Regions from separate parts of the Brevibacillus parabrevis genome, predicted to be linked through region 4. Evidence: riboswitches for the same ligand, from Rfam matches in the RefSeq annotation. Region 4 holds a riboswitch; each other region holds the start of a gene.
The links. A riboswitch is a leader RNA that binds a small molecule or an ion and turns the genes downstream of it on or off. The one in region 4 is predicted to bind cyclic di-GMP.
Positions count from the first base shown of each region.

Region 1: linked by a shared signal. The riboswitch ahead of ggt (gamma-glutamyltransferase) and the one ahead of IRJ17_RS27030 (GNAT family N-acetyltransferase) in region 4 are both predicted to bind cyclic di-GMP.
Region 2: linked by a shared signal. The riboswitch ahead of IRJ17_RS05895 (methyl-accepting chemotaxis protein) and the one ahead of IRJ17_RS27030 (GNAT family N-acetyltransferase) in region 4 are both predicted to bind cyclic di-GMP.
Region 3: linked by a shared signal. The riboswitch ahead of IRJ17_RS24460 (methyl-accepting chemotaxis protein) and the one ahead of IRJ17_RS27030 (GNAT family N-acetyltransferase) in region 4 are both predicted to bind cyclic di-GMP.

Region 1 covers NZ_CP064090.1:1,302,575-1,307,871, reverse strand. Annotated here, with positions in the region: gene IRJ17_RS06260 (glutamine--tRNA ligase/YqeY domain fusion protein) at 1-1,032, opposite strand, end outside; gene IRJ17_RS06255 (SET domain-containing protein) at 1,117-1,734, opposite strand; cyclic di-GMP riboswitch class I at 1,981-2,069, shown strand; gene ggt (gamma-glutamyltransferase) at 2,254-3,972, shown strand; gene IRJ17_RS06245 (methyl-accepting chemotaxis protein) at 4,085-5,297, shown strand, end outside.
Region 2 covers NZ_CP064090.1:1,222,033-1,227,329, forward strand. Annotated here, with positions in the region: gene IRJ17_RS05885 (formate--tetrahydrofolate ligase) at 1-1,586, shown strand, start outside; gene IRJ17_RS05890 (methyl-accepting chemotaxis protein) at 1,906-3,363, shown strand; cyclic di-GMP riboswitch class I at 3,586-3,686, shown strand; gene IRJ17_RS05895 (methyl-accepting chemotaxis protein) at 3,759-5,297, shown strand, end outside.
Region 3 covers NZ_CP064090.1:5,314,769-5,320,065, reverse strand. Annotated here, with positions in the region: gene thrS (threonine--tRNA ligase) at 109-2,022, shown strand; gene IRJ17_RS24460 (methyl-accepting chemotaxis protein) at 2,112-3,842, opposite strand; cyclic di-GMP riboswitch class II at 3,991-4,073, opposite strand; gene moaA (GTP 3',8-cyclase MoaA) at 4,262-5,287, shown strand.
Region 4 covers NZ_CP064090.1:5,885,881-5,891,177, forward strand. Annotated here, with positions in the region: gene IRJ17_RS27005 (DNA alkylation repair protein) at 1-547, opposite strand, end outside; gene IRJ17_RS27010 (AzlD domain-containing protein) at 602-937, opposite strand; gene IRJ17_RS27015 (AzlC family ABC transporter permease) at 928-1,602, opposite strand; gene IRJ17_RS27020 (TrmB family transcriptional regulator) at 1,684-2,502, opposite strand; gene IRJ17_RS27025 (hypothetical protein) at 2,608-2,790, opposite strand; cyclic di-GMP riboswitch class I at 2,985-3,068, shown strand; gene IRJ17_RS27030 (GNAT family N-acetyltransferase) at 3,393-3,857, shown strand; gene IRJ17_RS27035 (methyl-accepting chemotaxis protein) at 3,859-5,297, shown strand, end outside.

The DNA.
Region 1 (5,297 bases), 1.5 Mb from region 4:
CGTGCGCGGCGCTTTCAGCTTCAAGTCTTCGCGAATGAAATGCTCCAGCATTTTCGCGTCTACCGTGCTGTTGCTGCGCGCTACCCCGATCTCGCGGGCAAACGTGCGAATCGCTTCAGGGGTAAAACCGCGGCGACGGAAGCCGGCAATGGTCGGCATGCGCGGATCGTCCCAGCCATCTACCACTTTCTCGTCCACGAGCTGTTTCAGCTTGCGTTTGCTCATGACGGTGTTGGTCAGGTTCAAACGGGCAAACTCGTACTGGCGCGGAGTATTTTCCATCTCGCACTCGCTGATGACCCAATCGTACAGTGGACGATGGTCTTCAAATTCAAGTGAACAGAGCGAGTGGGTAACGCCTTCAATCGCATCTTCCAGCGGATGGGCGTAGTCGTACATCGGGTAGATGCACCATTTGTCGCCTGTGTTGTGATGGGTCGCATGAGAAATACGATAAATCACCGGATCGCGCATGTTGATGTTCGGAGAGCTCATATCGATTTTCGCACGCAACACTTTTTCCCCGTCCTTGAACTCGCCATTGCGCATGCGAGCAAACAGGTCGAGGTTTTCCTCCACAGAGCGGTTGCGGAACGGGCTGTCTACCCCTGGTTCTGTCAAAGTTCCGCGCAGCTTGCGCATTTCTTCGGCAGGCAAATCATCCACGTAGGCTTTGCCCTTTTGGATCAGCAACACCGCACGCTTGTACATTTCTTCAAAGTAATCCGATGCAAAAAACAGCCCGTCCCATTCAAAGCCGAGCCACTGTACATCTGTTTTGATTGCTTCCACGTACTCTGTGTCTTCTTTCACCGGATTGGTATCGTCAAAACGGAGGTGGGCCTTTCCTTTGAACTCGCTTGCCAGCTCAAAGTTGAGGCAGATGGCTTTTGCATGTCCAATATGAAGATACCCGTTCGGTTCCGGCGGAAAGCGGGTAATGACTTCCTTGACCTTGCCTTCTTGCAAGTCGTCAATCACGATATTGCGGATAAAATTGGATGACGCTACCTTGTTTTCCAATGAAATCAACCTTTCACTTCACCTTTACATTCCATAATACTGATTCTCTTCCCAGAGTTCAACAAAATCGGGCCGTTGTCCGGCCCGCTGTCTCTACCATTCCTGCTCTTTTTGCCATTGGGATTGCGGCTGGCAGTACAACGAAATGATAGAGTCGAGGGAGCGACGCTGCTCGGTTATGCCGCGAATAATTTTCAAATGCTTGGGTCGAACCAGGTGGAGCAGCGGCTGTTCAACATGATTGAACCGGGCGAAAGCTTCAGCTGCGACCTCATCCCACTGCCGGTAATAGCGCAGCAAGTCATCAGGCATCACCCGCGATCGATTCGTCCCCGGCTCCGGCAAGCAATCAAACGGTTCATCCAGATTCAGCGTACCGTAATCATCGGTCAGCTCTTCCCCCGGCAAAATGTCTCTGGCAGCCAGCTCCAAGTCGTACATCGTCGCCACGCAGGTCGCATGGAAGCTGTGGTTCACAAATCGGGCCTTATCCCAGCACAAGATGTATTTTCCAAACTGATTTTTGAAGGAATACTTCTGCACATCCTGCTTTCTCAATGGGTCCAGTTTTTCCACATATGTCGGGTCCAATACCTGATCCAGGTCATCCTGTGCCCAGACAATCGTGCCTTTCGGGATCAATTTTGTCGCAAAAACACCGTACCCGATTTCATCGTTGATATAGCGAAGCTCCGTATCGGGATGCATCATGGCCTTGATTCACTCCTTGGCAAATGTGCGTTTTTACCATCATAAGCAGTTCGGCCAATAGTGGTGTGTGAATGTCGGGAAAAACGCACAACTCCCTGTTCCTCCCTTTTTTTCTAGATTAAAAAAATTTTTCTTATTTACCCCAATCGACAAATAGTCTATATTATTGACAAACGGATGATTAGGAAAATTTTCCTGTAACAATTGAATCAGTTTTCTATTATCAACTGGATGCGTTACCCATTGATATCGAAACGGCAAACCCGGGGAAATCCGGCGACGCAAAGCTAGAGGGGCTACCTCCGCACAAGCGGGCATGCCAGCCAGCTACCGAAGTATTGGTGTAGGACAAGACCAATGATCCTATATCATTGGTCTTTTTTTGCGCAACAATTGTCTATTTTTGTCCATTTATGTATTTATGTGTAAAAATATTCATTTTCAGTTAAGGAGGTGAGGCTGCGAAAAGCTGTCGGATTGTTGGAATCGTTCATCAAACATACAAGGAGGCTTCATACGATGTCATTCTGGAAGAAACTTTCTACTGTCGCATTGACTACTGCAATCGGCCTGGCAACCCTGTCTCCGGTTCAAGCAGCTAATCGGCCAACATCAATGTCGCCAAACGCAATGGTAACAACACCACACTATCTGGCTACAGCAGCAGCCCTGAAAACATTGGAAGACGGCGGCAACGCTGTAGATGCCGCCATCACCGCCGCTTCTACTCTCGCCGTCGTCTACCCGCATTACACAACGATCGGCGGAGATAACTTCTGGCTCATCTACAACGCCAAGACCAAGGAACTGAAAGCGCTGAACGGCAGCGGACGAGCTGGCGAAAAAGCAACGATCGACTACTACAAAGGCAAAGGCTACGAAAAAATTCCTTCCCGCGGCTACGAGTCTGCCAATACGGTGCCAGGCGTTGTTTCTGGCTGGTGGGAAGCGTACAACTACGCGCACAAAAGCATGGGCAACAGCAAGCTTCCGTGGCACAGGCTGCTTGAACCGGCGATCGGATACGCTGAAAATGGATATCCCGTCTCACCAAACCAGGTTTATTGGACAAAATACGCCATCGATCCGAACGATAACGATTTGAAAAACCTCCAGCGCTTTGAAGGGTTCCGCAAAACCTTCCTGAAGCCGAACGGAGAGCCGTATGCGCCTGGCGAAATCCTCAAGCAAAAGGACCTTGCCAAAACTTTGCAAATCATTGCGAAAAAAGGAGCAGACGGATTTTACAAAGGCGAAGTCGCCAAAAAAATCGTAGCGGATATGCAGAAAAACGGCGGGCTGCTCACCTTGAAAGACTTTGAAAAGCACACCTCCACATGGGCAGAACCGATTACAGTCGACTACCGCGGCTACAAGGCTTACAACGTACCGCCCAACTCCCAGGGCATGGCTTCGCTCTCGATCTTGAACGTGTTGAACAACTTCGACCTCAAGAGCATGGGCGAAGGGACGCCGGACTACTACCACACGATTGTAGAAGCCACCAAGCAAGCTTTTGCCGACCGTGACAAATGGCTGACAGACCCTGCTTTCGTCGACATTCCGGTGGACGAGCTGTTGTCCAAGCAACACGGCAAAGATTTGGCTGCACGCATCGATATGAAGCAAGCGGCAAAAGCAGTAGAGCCGCTCGATCCAAAAGGGGACACTACTTGGTTTGGCGTCGTGGACAAGGACGGCAACGCCGTTTCGATCATCCAGAGCCACTATTTTGACTGGGGTTCCGGTATTGTAGCAAAAGATACTGGCGTCCTGTTGCAAAACCGTGGAAGCTACTTCTCTCTCGATCCGAAACACATTAACCACCTGGAGCCTGGAAAGCGCACCTTCCATACGATTAACCCTGCCATGCTCTTCAAAGGGGACAAGCCTTACCTGCTTTACGGAACACAAGGCGGCGAAGGACAGCCACAAACGCAAGCGGCTCTCGTAACGCGTATTGTCGACTTCGGCTTTAGCGTACAGGATGCGATCGAGGCTCCAAGATGGCTGCACGGACGCAACTGGGGCTCCGCCTCCAACAATTTGAAAGTCGAAAGCCGGATTCCGCAGGAAGTGTTGGACGAACTCGTGAAGCGCGGACATCCGGTTGAAAAGCTGGAAGCAGCCTATACAGATGCGATGGGACAATCCGGCGCCATTTTGATCGATCCGCAAACGAACGTGAAGTTCGGCGGCGCAGACCCTCGCGGGGAAGGCGCAGCAATGGGATATTAACCGATGGTCAGGCTGCTGAATCTTCTCAGCAGTCTGGCTGTGTCTACTCTGTGCGGGCAGCGTTCCTTGCCTCGCGCAGTTGAATCAACCACCAATTAGGAGTGGAGAGCCTATGTCTTTTTTCAACAAACTCAGAAATAAAATGATCCTGTGGTTTCTTGCCGTAGCGGTCATCCCGCTTGCTGCCGTTTCCTTTTTTATTACAAACAGCTTTTCAACCATTTTGATCGATAAGCAAAAATCGTCTTATGTGGACCTGACTTCAAGTACAGCTATGGCCATGGACCAGTATCTCGATCGGCGCATGACGGAAATTCAGGTGCTGGCCCGCACCTCTGATATTCAATCTGTCGACGCGGCAGCCAAAAATGAGTTTATCCGCAAGTTTACCGAAGAAATGAAGCTGTACGATGGCAATACGTTTATTTCAAGCGATGGAAAAGTAACCGCTGACACCTTCCCGAAAAGCGTCGGGATCGACCTCGGCGAGCGGCAATTTTTCAAAGACGGCATGCAGGGCAAGCCCAGCTACTCCGATGTCCTCGTCGCCAAAACTACGGGCAATCGCTCGATCATTGTCGCTTCCCCTGTCAAAGGAAAAAACAATGAAGCGCTCGGCGTATTGACCGGACTTGTCAACGTGGATCATTTCGCAGCCACGTTTCTCGCAAATTTGAATGTAGGCAATGACGGCTATCCGATTCTGGTGGACAACAAGCATCAGGTGCAGTACCACCCCAACCAGGAGCTGATCGGAAAGCCGCTTGAGGAATCGGCCCTGCCCCAGCCTTTGCAGGACATCCTGAAAACAGGCGCTGCGGAAAAAGGCTCATACAGCTACACGGATCAAGGCAAGGAGTATGTCGTCACTTACTCTCCGATCCCCAAAACCAACTTTGGCCTGTACTTGCATATTCCTGTTGAATCGATCACCGCTGGCGTCTCTGCTGTCAGCAACAACGTCATGCTGATCGTCTTTGCCGTAGTCGCAGCGGTCATCGCCATTGCCTATGCGATCTCCCGGCAAATCACCCGCCCGATCGTCGAGGTTGCCGCTGTGGCAAACCGGATTTCCGAGGGGGAGCTGACCGTATCCGCCTTGCAAATTCGCTCGCAGGATGAAGTCGGTCAACTGTCTCAATCGGTCAATTCCATGGTCCACAACCTGCGCACGATCATTCAGCAGGTCAATGATACGGCTACTGATCTGGCCTCTTCCGCAGAGGAGTTGTCGGTCAACGCCGAGCATACCAGCAAGGCAACGGAGCAGATCGCCATTACGATCCAGGAAGTCGCGTACGGCGCCGAGAAGCAGGTAAGAAGCG
Region 2 (5,297 bases), 1.4 Mb from region 4:
AGCAGGATCTGGAGCTTTACGGAAAGTTTAAGGCAAAAATATCTGATGAACTATGGAATAAGATAAAAGATCGACCTGATGGCAAGCTGATTCTCGTCACCGCGATGAATCCGAATCCAGCCGGAGCGGGTAAAACGCTGACGACGATCGGTCTGTCGCAGTCGCTTAATTTGCTTGGAAAGAAAACGATTGCCGCTCTCAGGGAGCCATCTCTGGGGCCGTGCATGGGCATCAAGGGAGGCGCTACCGGAAGCGGCAAGGCGCAAATTCTCCCCGCGGATGAAATCAACCTGCACTTTACCGGAGACATTCATGCGATTACAGCTGCGCACAATTTGCTCGCAGCGATGATTGACAATCATATTTTCCACGGCAATCCGCGCGGCATCAATCCGAAGAAGATTGTCTGGAAACGGGCGATGGACATGAATGACCGAGCGCTCAGAAATATTGTGGTCGGACTCGGCGAAGGCAACGGCATGACACGCGAGGACGGCTTCATGATTACGACTGCTTCGGAGATCATGGCTATTTTGTGCTTGAGCGAAAACCTCGCCGATTTGCGCGACCGACTGAATCACATCATCATCGGCTACGATTATCAGGATCAGCCGGTTCGTGCGGAGGAAATCAACGCGGTAGAAGCAATGTGCGTCCTGCTCAAGGAAGCGATCAAGCCGAACCTGGTGCAAACGATTGAAGGCACGCCTGTCATCGTCCACGGCGGTCCTTTTGCCAACATCGCCCATGGGTGCAGCAGCGTGATCGGAACCAAAACCGCTCTCAAGCTCGCAGATTACGTCGTAACCGAAGCGGGCTTCGGCGCTGATCTGGGCGCAGAAAAGTTTTTTGATATCAAGTGCCGAAAAGCGGGACTGACTCCAGCGGCGGCCGTAGTGGTGATTACCGTTCGTTCGCTGAAATACAACGGCGGGGTGAAAGTGCCTGATCTGGCGGAAGAAAACCTCGCTGCATTGGAGGCAGGCTTTGCCAACGTCCGTCGCCATCTGGAGAACCTCCAAAAGTTCGGCGTACCAGCGATTGTAGCCATCAACCATTTTGCCACAGATACGCCAAGAGAGATCGACGCAGTCGTGAAGCTGTGCCAGGAGGCCGGAGCAGAAGCCGCGCTATCCAAGGCTTGGGCAGAAGGCGGCGAAGGTGCGGTCGAACTGGCTGAAAAAGTAACGCGGGCGGCAGAGCGTCCTTCGCAGTTCCGCTTTTTGTACGAAGAAGACCGCAGCGTGAAAGAAAAAATCGAGACGGTCGTGAAGGAGATTTACCGCGGTTCTGGCGTAGTCTTTTCCCCATTGGCATTGAAGACGATCCAAAAGATCGAAGACATGGGGCTGGCCCATCTGCCTGTCTGCATGGCGAAGACACCATACTCGTTTACAGATCGCGCTGACCAGCTGGGAGCACCTGTAGACTTCACCATTCAGGTGAGCGAGGTGCGGATTTCGGCGGGGGCAGGCTTTATCGTGGCGCTCACCGGAAGCCTGGTGACGATGCCTGGACTTCCGAAAAAGCCGGCAGCCGAGTCGCTGTACGTGGATGAGCACGGCCATGTAGAGGGACTGAGCTAAGCAACACAAAGGCAAAAAGCTGACACGGGCAACAAAGTGTCAGCTTTTTTTCGCGCTTAGGCAGAGCTAAACAAGCCTGCAAACCCGGTTGTAGTTGATCATGAGAGCTTTCTTTCGTTATCATAGAAGAGAACACCTATCTGTTTTGGAGGTTTTGCTGGAAACCAAAATTTTACCAAAAACAGACGGTGTTTTTCTATTTTTTTCTCGAAAGTTGGGAAAATTGCCTCAGATTATCAGTTGCATAGCGGAAAGGAGGCTCACAGCTACTCATTCATCCATCTTTTCCATACTTCTAAGATGAAGAGGAAGGTGCCATGTGGATCAAAAAACATTGATTACCAAGCAGCGCAATAAAATTGTCATTTGCATTGGATGGCTTATGGTAGTACTGCAAGTAGCGATCGATATAACACGAGGTTTAAGCCTTGCTTTTGTCATTCAGTGGTTCGTGTTTGCCGGGATTTGTTTGCTGCTGATGTGGATGAACCGCGCAGCGAAAACCATTTTGCTCATTCCGTATGTCTTGGTTGGCGTCCTTTCTCTTATTTGTGTTATGCATTTGCTTACTTTTCCCCGGACAGCCGAGAGGAGTATGCTAAATTTGTTCGAGTACCTCGCTCTTGTATCTCTTTATCCCAACTATCGCCCTGTTATTGCGATGTCAGTTGTAGCCATCATTACTGCGAATCTAGGTCAATATCTGAATGTTTATGCAGATGCAAATAATGTTCCGCTCGTCGTGGTTGCCATCATCACGATCTATGTCGCAAAGCTTAACGAGAACGTGTATTTGCAAGCGGAAAGCCGGCATAAGGAAACGCTGTTTGCTAAACAGCAAATCGAGCAAATTTTTGGTAAGGTGTTACATTCGGTGGAGACGCTTAAACAATTCAGCTTGTCGCTAAAAGATAATGTCCTTTTTACGGAACGCGTCTCTCGGGAAGTATTGACGTCTTTTTCCGAGGTGGCTAAAGGCGTGCAACTGCAGGCAGCAAGTGTCGGCGATATCTCCAACTCCGTACAAGATTCAAATCATGGAGTTCAGCGAGTAGCCGCCAGTTCGCAGCGCATGAAAGATTTAACATTAGCGACTGTGAAGGTAACGGAAGAAGGAAATGAACAGGTGTCGACGCTAACGAAACAAATGGCTCATATCAGTACGATCATCGATAAAACCGTGACGTTGATGAACGAGCTTCATGAACGAAATCAGCAAATCGGTTCTGTTCTTTCCAAGATTAGCGAGATCTCCAACCAAACCAACCTGCTGGCCTTGAATGCTGCCATCGAAGCAGCGCGTGCGGGAGAGCACGGGCGGGGTTTTGCCGTGGTTTCTGATGAAGTGAGGAAGCTGGCTGTCCATTCACAGCAATCGACGGAAGAAATAGCAGGCATATTGGTGGATATCCAAAATAAGACAAGCGACCTTGCCAAGCAAATCATTACCGGACAAGCCGCTGTTGTAGACAGTCAAAACGCTGCGCAGCACACAGAATCCATACTAAAACAAATTACAAATAACGCGAATAGCGTTGTGATTCAAGCGGGCGAGGTTGAGACGCTCATTCATGCGTTGGAGAATGGCTCGCTGCGGATTGTGGATGAAATCACCCAGATTTATAGCGTAACGGAACAATCGAGTGCGTCTGTAGAGCAAGTATTGGCGAGTGTAGACGAACAAACAGAACGGATTGAACAAATTGTGGCAAGCTTTAGAGAGTTGGAGCTGCTTACCGATACGTTAAGCAGCTTGGCTGTGGAGTCTGGGAAGTAACTATGATCTGATAGCATCCCCTTTAAGTAGACATGGCGTGAAAAGCGCACAATGGTTTACTTGGAGGGGCTTTTTTGTAATTTTATGCAAGAAAAGTAGTTTAGCTATCAAACAAATCGGGTAAAGATTTCGTGTGGAAAAAAATCCAAGGCATTATTTGAAAGTTAACCCACATTTTTACTTTCGTGTGCTATAGTAAATTTATAAACAAAATACGACAAAAAATGACAAAGGCAAACCTGTTGAAAGGCAGGGACGCAAAGCCACGGGTCTAAGGCAAGCAGATTGCATTTCTCTGCTGCTACGATAGCCGGGTTGCCATGCCGAACGCAAAAAGGCTGTCCGGGTGGCAGTCTTTTTTGTTGTGAAAAAAAGGATAGGAGGTACACCGTGTGATGGAATCAAGTCTAAAGAAAAAGTTAATTGTCGTTATGTGCCTGCTTTTGATCATCAGCTTGGGCACGGTATGCGGGGCCAGCTACTACAGCTCTTCGCAATTGCTATCATCGAGCCTGGACAAAGAAGCGGAACTGACAGCCAGCAATCTATCCATCCGTATCGACAGCTTCTTCCAGGAAAAAATCGGAATCGTGGAAACAGTCGGGGAGATGATGTCCTCAGACAACAATTTCGAGCATGACTTGAGGCTGATTCAGGAAGCGCAAAAGAAAAACCCTGAGTTTGAAACGTTTTTCTTTTCCTATGACTTGAGCGGCAAAAAGGTCATCAACTTCAAAGGAGAGGAAACCAATCCTTCCGACCGTCCGCATTTTCAGGAAGCAGGAAAAGGCGAAGGGAAAATCATCGTATCCGAGCCGGTTGTTTCCCAACGGACAGGCAATAACATTGTGACGGTCATCTTGCCATTGATGAAAGACAACCGCCAATACGGCTATGTCGGCTCTACTATCCCAATCAATGAGATTCAAAAAACGGTTTCTGAAGAGAAATTCGGGCACAGCGGCTATGCTTTTCTCGTCAGCAAAAAAGGAACGTATATCTGGCATCCGAATAGCGAGTTTATTTTGAAGCAATCCGTGCTGGAAAGCGACATTCCCGAGCTGAAAACGGCATTTGAAGCGACGCAGCAAGGCGGGCATGGAATTATTCAATACCAGCAGGAGCAAACAGCGCAGTTCTCCTCATACGCATCGACGAAACTGAACTGGGGCGTATTCATCACGGCTCCGGTCAAAGATTTGCACGCTCCGGTAAATGAGCTGTCGATCAAGCTGCTTGCGATTTCACTGGTTGTGTTGGCGCTCGGGATCATTTTCGTATACTGGCTGTCTGTTCGCCTGGTGAAACCGATTCAGCGTCTGAACCAAGTGGTCAATGTGGTGGCGCAAGGGAATCTCACGCAGACCGTTACGGTAGACGGCAAGGATGAGCTTGCGGTGCTTTCCCGTGACTTCAACCAGACTGTTGCCCACTTGAAAGGTCTGATTGAGGGCGTGTCGCAATCTTCCGAGCAGGTGCTGCGCTTTACTCAGGAAGTATCGGCAGGCATTGAGCACGCGACGGAAAACGTCAATCGCATCGGGCAATCGATCAATCAAATTGCAGGCGGAGCGGAAGCGCAGGCGACCAGCTCCAAAGATGTCGCGCTGTCCATGAATGATATGGCAGCAGGGATCGTGAAAATCGCCGAGACATCTGCGCATGTTTCCGAGGCGGCGCGCGAGGCTTCGGAACAGGCTGAGCAAGGAACGACTGTCGTGGAGCAGGCGGTGCGGCAAATGGGCAGCATCGGCGAAGGAACGACCAAAGCAACTGAGGCCATCGAACGTTTGAACAGCCGCTCCAAGGAAATCGAAGGGATTCTCGATACGATCAGCCAGTTGACGTCGCAAATCAACCTGCTCGCTCTCAATGCGTCGATTGAGGCTGCGCGGGCTGGCGAGCATGGACGAGGCTTTGCCGTCGTGGCCGGA
Region 3 (5,297 bases), 570 kb from region 4:
TTATGCAAACAGACTTGAACTAGGGTGGTACCGCGAGAATGCACTCGTCCCTTTTTGGGATGGGTGTTTTTTATTTTCTCAAAAACAAACAGGAAGGAAGAATCCAAGGTGGCACAAATTAACGTAACATTCCCAGATGGCGCAGTTCGTCAGTATGATGCTGGGATCACCATCGAAGAGATCGCAGGCTCGATTAGCGCAAGCCTGAAGAAAAAAGCAGTAGCCGGTAAAAAAGACGGCAAAGTGGTGGATTTGTACACGCCACTTGAGGATGATGCAGCGATTGAAATCGTCACTCTCGATACACCGGACGGATTGGAAGTATATCGCCACAGTACCGCTCACTTGCTCGCCCAGGCTGTACGCCGCATCTACGGCAGCGAAGTGAAATTCGGTATCGGTCCCGTGATTGAGGATGGCTTCTACTACGATATGGATATTCCGGTAGCACTCTCGCCAGAGGATTTGGGCAAGATCGAAGCCGAAATGGAAAAAATCGTGAAAGAAGATTTGCCGATTCGCCGCAGAGTGGTGAGCCGCGATGAGGCGATTCGAATCTTCTCCGATCTGAACGATCACCTCAAGCTGGAACTGATTCGCGATCTGCCAGACGAGGCTACCATTACTTTGTACGAGCAGGGCGAGTTTTTCGACCTCTGTCGCGGCCCGCACTTGCCATCGACTGGCTTCATCAAGGCGTTCAAGCTGATGAGTGTAGCAGGCGCATACTGGCGCGGAAAAGCGGAAAACCAGGTGCTGCAACGCGTATACGGTACAGCTTGGCCGAAAAAAGCCGACATGGATGAATATCTGCACTTCATCGAAGAGGCGAGAAAACGCGATCACCGCAAACTGGGCAAAGAGCTGGGATTGTTCATGTTCTCCGAAGAAGCTCCAGGCATGCCGTTCTACCTGCCATACGGCTTCACTGTCCGCAACGAGCTGGAGCAATTCTCCCGCCGCCTGCAGCAGTTGGCGCAGTACACAGAGGTGCGCTCTCCGTTCCTCATGAACGAGCGTCTCTGGAAAGAGTCCGGCCACTGGGATCACTACAAGGAAAACATGTACTTCTCCGAGGTCGAGCACGCGACTTATGCGCTGAAGCCGATGAACTGCCCTGGACACATGCTGATTTACAAAAATGCGATGCACTCCTATCGCGACCTGCCAATCCGCTACTCCGAATTTGGTCAGGTGCACCGCCACGAGTATTCCGGTGCGCTGAACGGCATGCTTCGCGTTCGGACTTTCTGCCAGGATGACGCGCACGCCTTCGTTCGTCCTGACCAGATCCAGAACGAAATCAAGAGCATGATTCAACTGATCGATAAAATTTACAACGTCTTCGGCTTCGAATACAGCGTAGCGCTCTCGACTCGTCCAGAGGATTCCATGGGCTCCGACGAACTGTGGGAGACTGCGGAAAGCTCCTTGAAAAAGGTGCTGGAAGACTTGGAAATGCCTTACGAGATCAAAGAAGGCGACGGCGCTTTCTACGGTCCGAAGATCGACTTCCAAATTACTGACGCGTTGAAACGCCGCCACCAATGCGGAACGATCCAGCTCGACTTCCAGATGCCAGAGAAGTTTGACCTGACTTATATTGGCCAGGACAACGAGAAGCACCGTCCGGTTGTCTTGCACCGTGCGATGTACGGCTCGATGGAGCGCTTCATCGGCATCCTGATCGAGCACTATGCCGGGGCGTTCCCAGTATGGCTGACTCCGGTTCAGGCTCGCCTGATGAACATTAGCGAAGTGCACATTCCTTATGCAGAGCAAGTCAAAGAAAAACTGCAACAAGCAGGAATCCGCGTGGAGCTGGATGCGCGCAACGAAAAAATCGGCTACAAAATCCGCGAAGCGCAAGTGCAAAAAATCCCGTACATGCTGGTCATCGGTGAAAAAGAGATGGCTGACGGCACACTGTCTGTTCGCAGACGTGGCGTAGGCGATGAAGGTGCCATGACTGTGGATGCCTTCGTGGAAAAAATCCGCGCTGAAATCAACGAAATGAAGTAAAAACAACAAAACGGTCATGAAAAAGGGCAGTCTCTTCCGCGATGAAGAGAACTGCCCTTTTTGCTTTTTTCGTGATTCGTGAAAGGAAATTACAGAGCGGACTCCAGGCGGGACAACAGGGAGACGACCTCGCTCGATGCCTCCTGGAGCAAGAGATACGTTTGCTGCGCTCCCGCCAGATCTTGAGCCTGGTACTGCTCGACGGCTTGCTTGGCGTAAGCATGAACCATCCGGTGCGGCTCCTCAAGCTTTTTGAAGATCGGATTGTTTCGCACTTGGGCAGACAACTCGCCATAGTACCAGTTCCCGAGACGGCATGTGTGGTGGGAGCCCATTTCGCTTGCGTTCAAGTGCTCCAAGCCCAAAAACATGTTGTAAATTTTCCATTTCCACAGAAGATGGTCGGTTTTTGCCACGCGGACGATGTCTTTCGAGCTGAGCTTGACGTTGATCGTAAAGAATGTTTTGCGGTAATCGTCCATTTTTCGGCTCAATTCCAAAATCAGCTGGGCCGTATCCTTGGCGATTTCCTGCGAATGCGCGCTCAAGTCAAAAATCGTGGAGTTGCGGCGGGCAATGTCCGTTACGGAAGAAGCCTGCTCCTCGGTCATGGCGGCAATTTGCGAGGTCGATTGGCTGATTTCCTGCATCGCGGTCACAATTTTGTTCAAGGCGACGTCAGCGTATTGGGCCTCACTCACACAGCGCTCAACCAGTTTGCCTGTATCGTCCATTTGCTGGGTCACCTGATTGGAGACATGCTGCAACGATGCCATATTGGTTGTAATTTGGCTGATTTGTTCTTTTGTATGCTCGGCCAATTTGCGAACTTCTGAGGCGACAACGGCGAAGCCGCGCCCCTGGTCGCCTGCCCGCGCAGCCTCGATACTGGCGTTGAGGGCGAGCAGATTCGTTTGCTCGGCGATTTCCCGAATAATATGCACGACATCCTGGGTCTGGTGAATCTCCTGATCGAGCTTGTTGACGCGGCCCATGACCTCTTCGAAGACGCGCCCGACTTGCCGGATGTCTCCCAGCGCGGCATTGATGATCTGCCTGCTCTGTTCTGCGGAGTGGACGGCATCGTCCGTTCCTTCCGCCACCTTGATAGCGTGGTTGGCCACTTCCTGAATGGAAGCGCTCATTTCTTCCGTAGCTGCTGTCACGCTGTGGCTTTCCTCAATTTGTTCGTCCATGCCCGAGATGAGCTGTTTGGTCGTATCGAGCTGTGTCATATGATTCAACATGTCGGAGATGCCGAACAAAAATGATTTGAACGTCTCTTCCATATATACTTCCACGATCAGTTGCTGATCGAACGCTGCCAGTTTTTGGACGGATGTGACCATTTGCATCATTTGATGCGGCTGATGGCTCCATTTTTCCATCAAGATCGATGTCATGATCTGAATCAACATATGATGAGCGGAGATAAAATGATCGGCTGTCAGATGAATGCGGCTGTGAACTTGTCCAATCACAATTCTCGTCTTCACGTATTCGTAATCCACATTCGCCTGCAGAAACTGTTCAAGATACAACTCCAATGTGTGTTTCAATTTTCCTAGTGTTGAGTGGTCGAGAATCAGTTTTTGCAATTGATCAACAGCCGTGATTGCGCCGTAAAATTGGTCGACAATCTTCGCTTTAAAGGGCGAAAGCGTTTCGGCAGCATTTTTGACATGGGCGAGCGTGTCTTGATCCACCCCTAAAAAGGACAAGCGCTCCTTTACTCGTTCTCCTACTTGATCGATGTCAGTCGTGTGAGAGGATTTTACGTACTCTGTCCATGGCTTTGTTTTCTTCGTAAAAAATTGCATGCAGACCTCCGGATTCTTTGCTTTTCTCTTTTTTAGTCGTTCGCTTCAAAACGGGGGAAGAGAGCATACGTCAATGGTGCTTTGGTGAGTGAATTGGCGATAGTGGACACGACAAATGTTCTGGGATAAAATAAACCGACCCTACAGCAATAATAGGGTCGGTTGCACTACTCACTCCCAGCCATTCAAGTGCCCACATACAAATCGCTGATCATCGCTTCCACTTTCAGTTATACAATTTCACAATATATAGTCATATTAGCTTATATTAATTCAAAAAGGGAATAGCAAAAATGAGCTATTTACACTTTCAAGCAAAATATTATGGTTTTGCATAGGAACAACCAGGCGAAAGTGCAGGAAAGCTATTACGCCCGATCGTGGATATGATACGCTAGGAAAAAGGAGAGTGACAGCCAATGCCAGAGCAGTCGCCACTCGTTGATACACGAAATCGCCCTCTCCGCGATTTGCGTATTTCCGTGACAGACAAATGCAATTTTCGTTGCAGATACTGCATGCCTGCGGAAATTTTTGGACCGGACTTTGAGTTTTTGCCGCAGCACAAGCTGCTTTCATTTGAAGAGATTGTTCGACTGACCGACATTTTCGCCTCGCTTGGCGTCCAGAAAATCAGAATTACAGGCGGAGAGCCGCTCATGCGCAGAGGCTTGCCTGTGTTAATTGAAATGATAAAAAAAGTAGCAGGTATTCACGACATCGCTATGACCACCAACGGTTCGTTGCTCGTCCGCCACGCGCAGGCTCTGAAGGAAGCAGGACTTGACCGCGTGACAGTCAGTCTCGACAGTCTGGACAACGAGCGGTTCGGCACATTGAACGGCAGGGGCTATCCGGTAGAAGCCGTGCTGGACGGCATACGGGCGGCGGCTGAAGCAGGTCTTGGCGTGAAAATCAACATGGTCGTGCAGCGGGGAGTGAATGACCAAGATATTTTGCCGATGGCCAAATACTTCCGCGAGCAGGGGCATACTTTGCGCTTCATTGAATTTATGGATGTCGGAAACTCCAATGGCTGGAAGCTGGATCAGGTCGTGCCGTCCAGCGAAATCGTCCGCATGATTCACCAGGAGATGCCGCTTGTTCCGATCGAGGCAAATTACTTCGGGGAGGTCGCTTCGCGCTATCGCTACGAGGACGGGGATCAGGAGATCGGGCTGATTTCTTCTGTGACGCAAGCTTTTTGCTCCACCTGTACGCGCGCCAGGCTGTCCGCAGAGGGCAAAATGTACAACTGCTTGTTCGCTTCTGCGGGCGAAGACTTGCGCGAGCCGCTGCGAAACGGAGCGAGCGACGATGAGATCAGAGCGCAGATTCAGACGATCTGGAGCAAGCGCGATGAACGATATTCAGAAGAGCGGCTGGATGAGACGCCTGGCCTCGTAAAACGTCCCAAGGTGGAAATGTCGCACATTGGAGGATAGTGTGTGATAA
Region 4 (5,297 bases):
GAACATAGGCGCCTGCCGCGATGACAAAATGATTCATCGTGTACCGCACCCGGTTTCGCTCCTCGTGCACGGTCTGTTGGACTCGCGCAAGCAATGCCCTGATCTCCGGCAAGTCCAACTGCTCGTCAGGAGCGATTGACAAGTAGTTCGCGTACGTGCTCCAGCCGCATGCGGCGATCATTTCTTCTTCCGCTTCTATCCACTCGCGGGCCAATTCCAGTGCGAAAGGGCTTTCTGCCGCCACTCCCGCTACCGTATACTCCGCGAGCATATACCAGTACGCCTGTCTGACCCAGCCTTGCAGTTGCTCCTTCGTCACCGTTTTTGGATTGATGGCCAGCCCTGCCAAATACATCGCATCATGATTGCCCGTCTCGTACAGAGCCTGCACCAGCTTTTGATCGCGCTTGACCTCTTTCACCAGCTTTTTCATATCGCCAATGCGTACGCCGAAGAACGGCTCTCTGGCGCCATGGCGCAAAAAAGTCTTTTTTGTCTGCTCGCTCCCCAGCGCTTCAAGCTTTTGCAAGACTTCTTCCACAGTCATGTCTTTCGCCCTCCCTTTTTCTCTAGCATAACCACTTCTGCATTGCTTTTGCCCTTATAGAATAGAAAAAAGGTAGCGCAGGACCATGATCGAAGCCATCCCCACGACCACCGTTCCCAGCAAGCTGCGCGTCCAGATCGCCACGAGAAAAGTCGGGATTGCTGCCATCAGCTCGACATTGGTCAACAGCGGAGCCAGCTTGCCTTCGTGCAAAAACAGCTCCTGTCCGACCAGCGCGGCCATGACGGAAATCGGCACATAATGCAGCCAGCGGACACCCCATTCGGGAAGCTGCATGCGAGACAGCACCATCAACGGCAGTACCCGCGGCAAAAACGTGACCAAAGCACAGCCAGCAATAATGAGAAAGACGTCCCATCTCACTTCCATCGTTCGATCACCATCCCGATTGTCGATGCGCAAAGCGTGGCAACGATGACGCCAAGGTTGCCCGGATACACGACTGATACCCCGACTGCGATCACGACGGCGCACACAGCCACGAGAACGTCCCGCCTGATCTGCAAGCGGCTCATCATCGCCAGAACCAAAAGCCCGATGAACATGGCTGGCAAGGCGAAATCAAGCCCCAGCCCTTCCGGATTGGCAATCCATTGCCCAAAATAGGCGCCTGCCAGGTTGGCGACGATCCAGTTCAAATAAGCCGTCACATTCAAACCGTGCATCCATTTTTCGTCGATCTGTTTTTTCTTCGCCGCTTCGTTAATGGCAACCCCGAAAGTTTCGTCCGTCAACAGCGAGCCTACCAGCATGTTCTTGAACGCTGACAGATGGCGAAAATAAGGAGAGAGAGCCGCACTCAGCAAAATATGGCGCAAATTCACAAACAAAATCGTAATGATAATTCCTGTAGCCGAGCTGCCCGCCGCGATCATGCCTGCCGCGATGAACTGTGCAGAGCCTGCGTACAGCAAAATGCTCATCAAAGCAATTTCCATGATGCTCAGCCCAGCCGTCTTTTCCAGGACACCTGCCGCAAATCCGATGCTCAAATAACCGAGCAAGGTCGGAATGCAATCTTTGACCCCCTGCATGAAGCTTCCCTGATCTCTTGCGTTCGACAACGTTTCTACGTGCAGTTGCTCTCGCCCCACTGTTCTCCCTCTCTCTCTTTTTCACTGCTGGTTAAGAAAGCTTTTTCCCGTAACCACCTGGTAAAGATCCGGTTTGTTTCGCCAAAGCGTCTCGACTTTTTCCGGTCCCAGCACCTTTGTCACTTCTGCAAACATAATGTCGTGGCGAATGTACTCGACAGCCACCAAAACGAGAGCCGGGTCCTTCGTTTTGACGGCCCAGGCAGCCGTATTTGGCGCAAAATTGGCGATCAGGACTTCCTCCAAATCTCGCGCCACGATCGTGAGATGCCCGCCCATGCGCTCTTCTGCGACATCTGGCGCCATGTAGTCATGGTGATACGTCGTTCCCACCCGCGTCTGTGCTTGCCCAAACAGCACGGTAAAAACAGAAATGCCTGCCTCTGTGCACGCATCTACACTTTCCTGGATAGCCGGCACCTGCGGCTCCCAGATCGACAGCCATACTTCTCCTGTCGCCTGCTTGATCATTTGCCGCATCTCCGTCAGCACCAGTTCGTCGCCGCTGATCCGGCGAATCACATCGACTTCTTGTTCAGACTCCAAAGCGGACAAGCTTTTTTCCAAATAGTCGAAGGACTGCTCGAACTGTCCACGCAATCTGCGAATCAACTCTCTGGCCGCAAGCGGCGCGTAAGTCACAGGCTCTGAAGGCACCGTATAGACCGCCCCTTTTTCCAGCAGCTTGCCTATGACCTCGTAAATCATCGAGCGCGGTACGCCGGAGCGCTTGCTGATTTCGTATCCGGTAATCGGGGAATGCTTCAACAAGCCAATGTAAGCCTTGCACTCGTATTGGGAAAAACCGAGCTTTTGCAACTCTTTGTAAATGTCGTCCATATCGTCCTCTTTAGTCGTTAGTCTTATACTCACTATAATGCCTCTCCCGCCAAACATGCAACAAAAAAAGCCCTCGGCATTCGAGAGCTTTTTTCACACATGCTGTTAAGCGATTTCTTTCACTTTAATATAAGAAACGTTTCGCACATTGATGACGATATCGTCGTACTGGAGCCATCCATCTTTCTGGTTGGCGACCATCTGGATGATCTCTTCCGGTTCTGTCGTCTCAATGCGGATCACTTCTCCCCCTGAAAAGTGAAATTCGATTGTTTTCGTCTCTGCCATCCTCTCATCCCTCCTCTTCTCTCTATCTTTATCGGATGGATGGTAAAATTTTGTTACGCTACTCTTACCGTTACCTTAATTCTGACTATTTTTATAAAGAATTGGTTATTTTTACCCTACCAAAACTTGACAAGACTGTTTCTTTTGGATTATATTTTGCATGATTCGACATGACTATACATTTTTCGCAAACTGAATGACAAAGGCAAAGTCATCGAAAGGTGGCGACGCAAAACCACGGGTCTAAAGTCTTCGACCATGACAGCCGGGTTGCCATACATCATGTGCGTAATTGTGCGATGATGGTGACTGAAGGCTGTTCCCGTGTGTGGAATGGCCTTTTTTGTGTGAAAAACGTCTCGACGTTTTTCAGGAAATTGGATGTGGCCGCTTGCGGTCAACAAAACGGTCATGGCCGTTTTGTGTGCAATCTCATAGAAAGGAGGCGCCAGTCCATCTATCAACAGTAAACTTGTACATGAAAAATCAAAAGAGAGATAAAAATGGAGTGGAGTATTATGTACAAACTGGTTGATTCAGTAGAGTCTTTGGCGAGTTTTCACCAAATCAAGGAGAGCGTTTGGACCTCCATGGGCTTTGAAATGGAATACGTCAAAAATGGTTCCGATGCTTATTTGCTATTGTCAGAAGATGACGAAGCAGGCGGTACTTTTGAATTTACGCCACATGAAAAATCTTCTGCTTTTCTCCGCGATTTGTTTCAGGACGTGTTGAGCGCCGATATGAAAGTGGTGGAAGTAGACAGTTTCGCTGTCTTGCCGAAATACCGTGGAAAACTGGGACGTTGGGGCGTTGCCCTCATGATCGATTATGCTGAAAAACACGGTTATACGCATGCAGTCGGTTTAGCAGACCCGGCTTTTTTTCAGTTGATTAATACAAAATACAACGTCAAAGCGACACAAGTGAAGGATATGGTCTACTACAAAGGAGCGAACGCCATCCCGACCATTTTTCACCTGCAGGAAGCCTATACAAGCAAGGACCATCCCGCGTTTTCCTGGTATCAAACGCTTTGCAAACAAATAAAAGTTGAGGTTAGCTGACATGGAACTTTTACAAAGAAGAAATAATTGGGTCGTCATTGTTTTTGCAAGCATCATTACCGTGGTGCAAATCGTGAATCTCATCATGGGAGTGCCGATTTCCTTCGTCTTGACTGTGCTCAGTATTTTGTACGGAGTGCTGGCGCCGTTCGCGTATTTGTCCAATCGTCCGGCGTGGCGCGACAAAATGGCTCCATTCATGAAGTTTTTCAACTTCGCGGTAATCGGCATCTTCATGTTCATAATTACCGGGCTTGATCCTTGGCTGGTCAATATTATGACCATCATGTTCTTCGTAGCCGTCATGGGGATTTATCAGGACAGGCTGATCAACATTTTGACGATCGTGGCAGCGCTCGGGATCGTCACGTACTACTTCCTGACAAATGGCGAGGCGATTTTTTATACCTCCAATCCGGTTCATTTGATGTACTACCTGCTTACCTTCTGCTTCGTATCGGCAACAAGCATGATGCACGCGATATTCAACAACAGACTGCAACAGGAAAGCGAAGAACAGAAGCAGCAGGCGATCGCTTCCAAAGAATCGCTGCAACGCATTTTGGATCAGATCAACGAATCGCTCAGCTCTGTGCAGGAATACCAGGAGAATCTGAACAAGGTGACGGATGGCGTGAATGTCCGGGCAGTTGAAACCGTCGCTTCCCTTCAGGAAATCATGCGCTCCTTCTCTGTGCAAACCGACAACACAAACGAGCTGCGCCGCGAGATGGGCACGACCAATCTCCAGGTAGAAGACATGACTCGTTCTGTCACAGAGATGCACGATTACGTAGAATCGACGAAAGAAGCGACCAATGAAAGCGGCAAGCGCATCAATAACATCGGCAGCGACTTTGAACGCTTCATCAAGGACATCCAGGATACGAACCGACTGATTCAAGAGCTGAACAAAGAAACGGAATCGATTGAAAAAATCATCCAAACGATCTCCGATATTTCGGCACAGACCAACCTGCTCGCACTCAACGCCACCATCGAGGCGTCCAGAGCCGGTGAGCATGGCCGTGGCTTTGCCGTCGTAGCGGATGAAGTGCGCAAGCTGGCCGAGTCTTCCAAAGTATCCTCCGAATCGATCTCGACCTTGTTGATGACGATTCGCGAAAAAATGAAGCTCGTTTCCGACATGATCTCCGAGTCCCAGGTGTCTTTTGAAAAGAACAGCGAAGGCATTATGGAGGTCCAAGAAATGTTTACAAACGTGGACAACTACATGCACAACTTCGCGGAAAAAACCAAAAATCTGCAAGAGTTCATCGTCCACGTGCACAGCATGATCCAGGAAGTCAATGCAAAAGTCGAAGTCAACGCAGACATTACCGACAAGAACAAGGAAAGCCTCGAAGAAGTTCTCGTGCTCGTCTCTGACCAAAAAGAAGAGATCGTCAAAGTATCTGGCGGCTTCGAAAAGATCGAGCA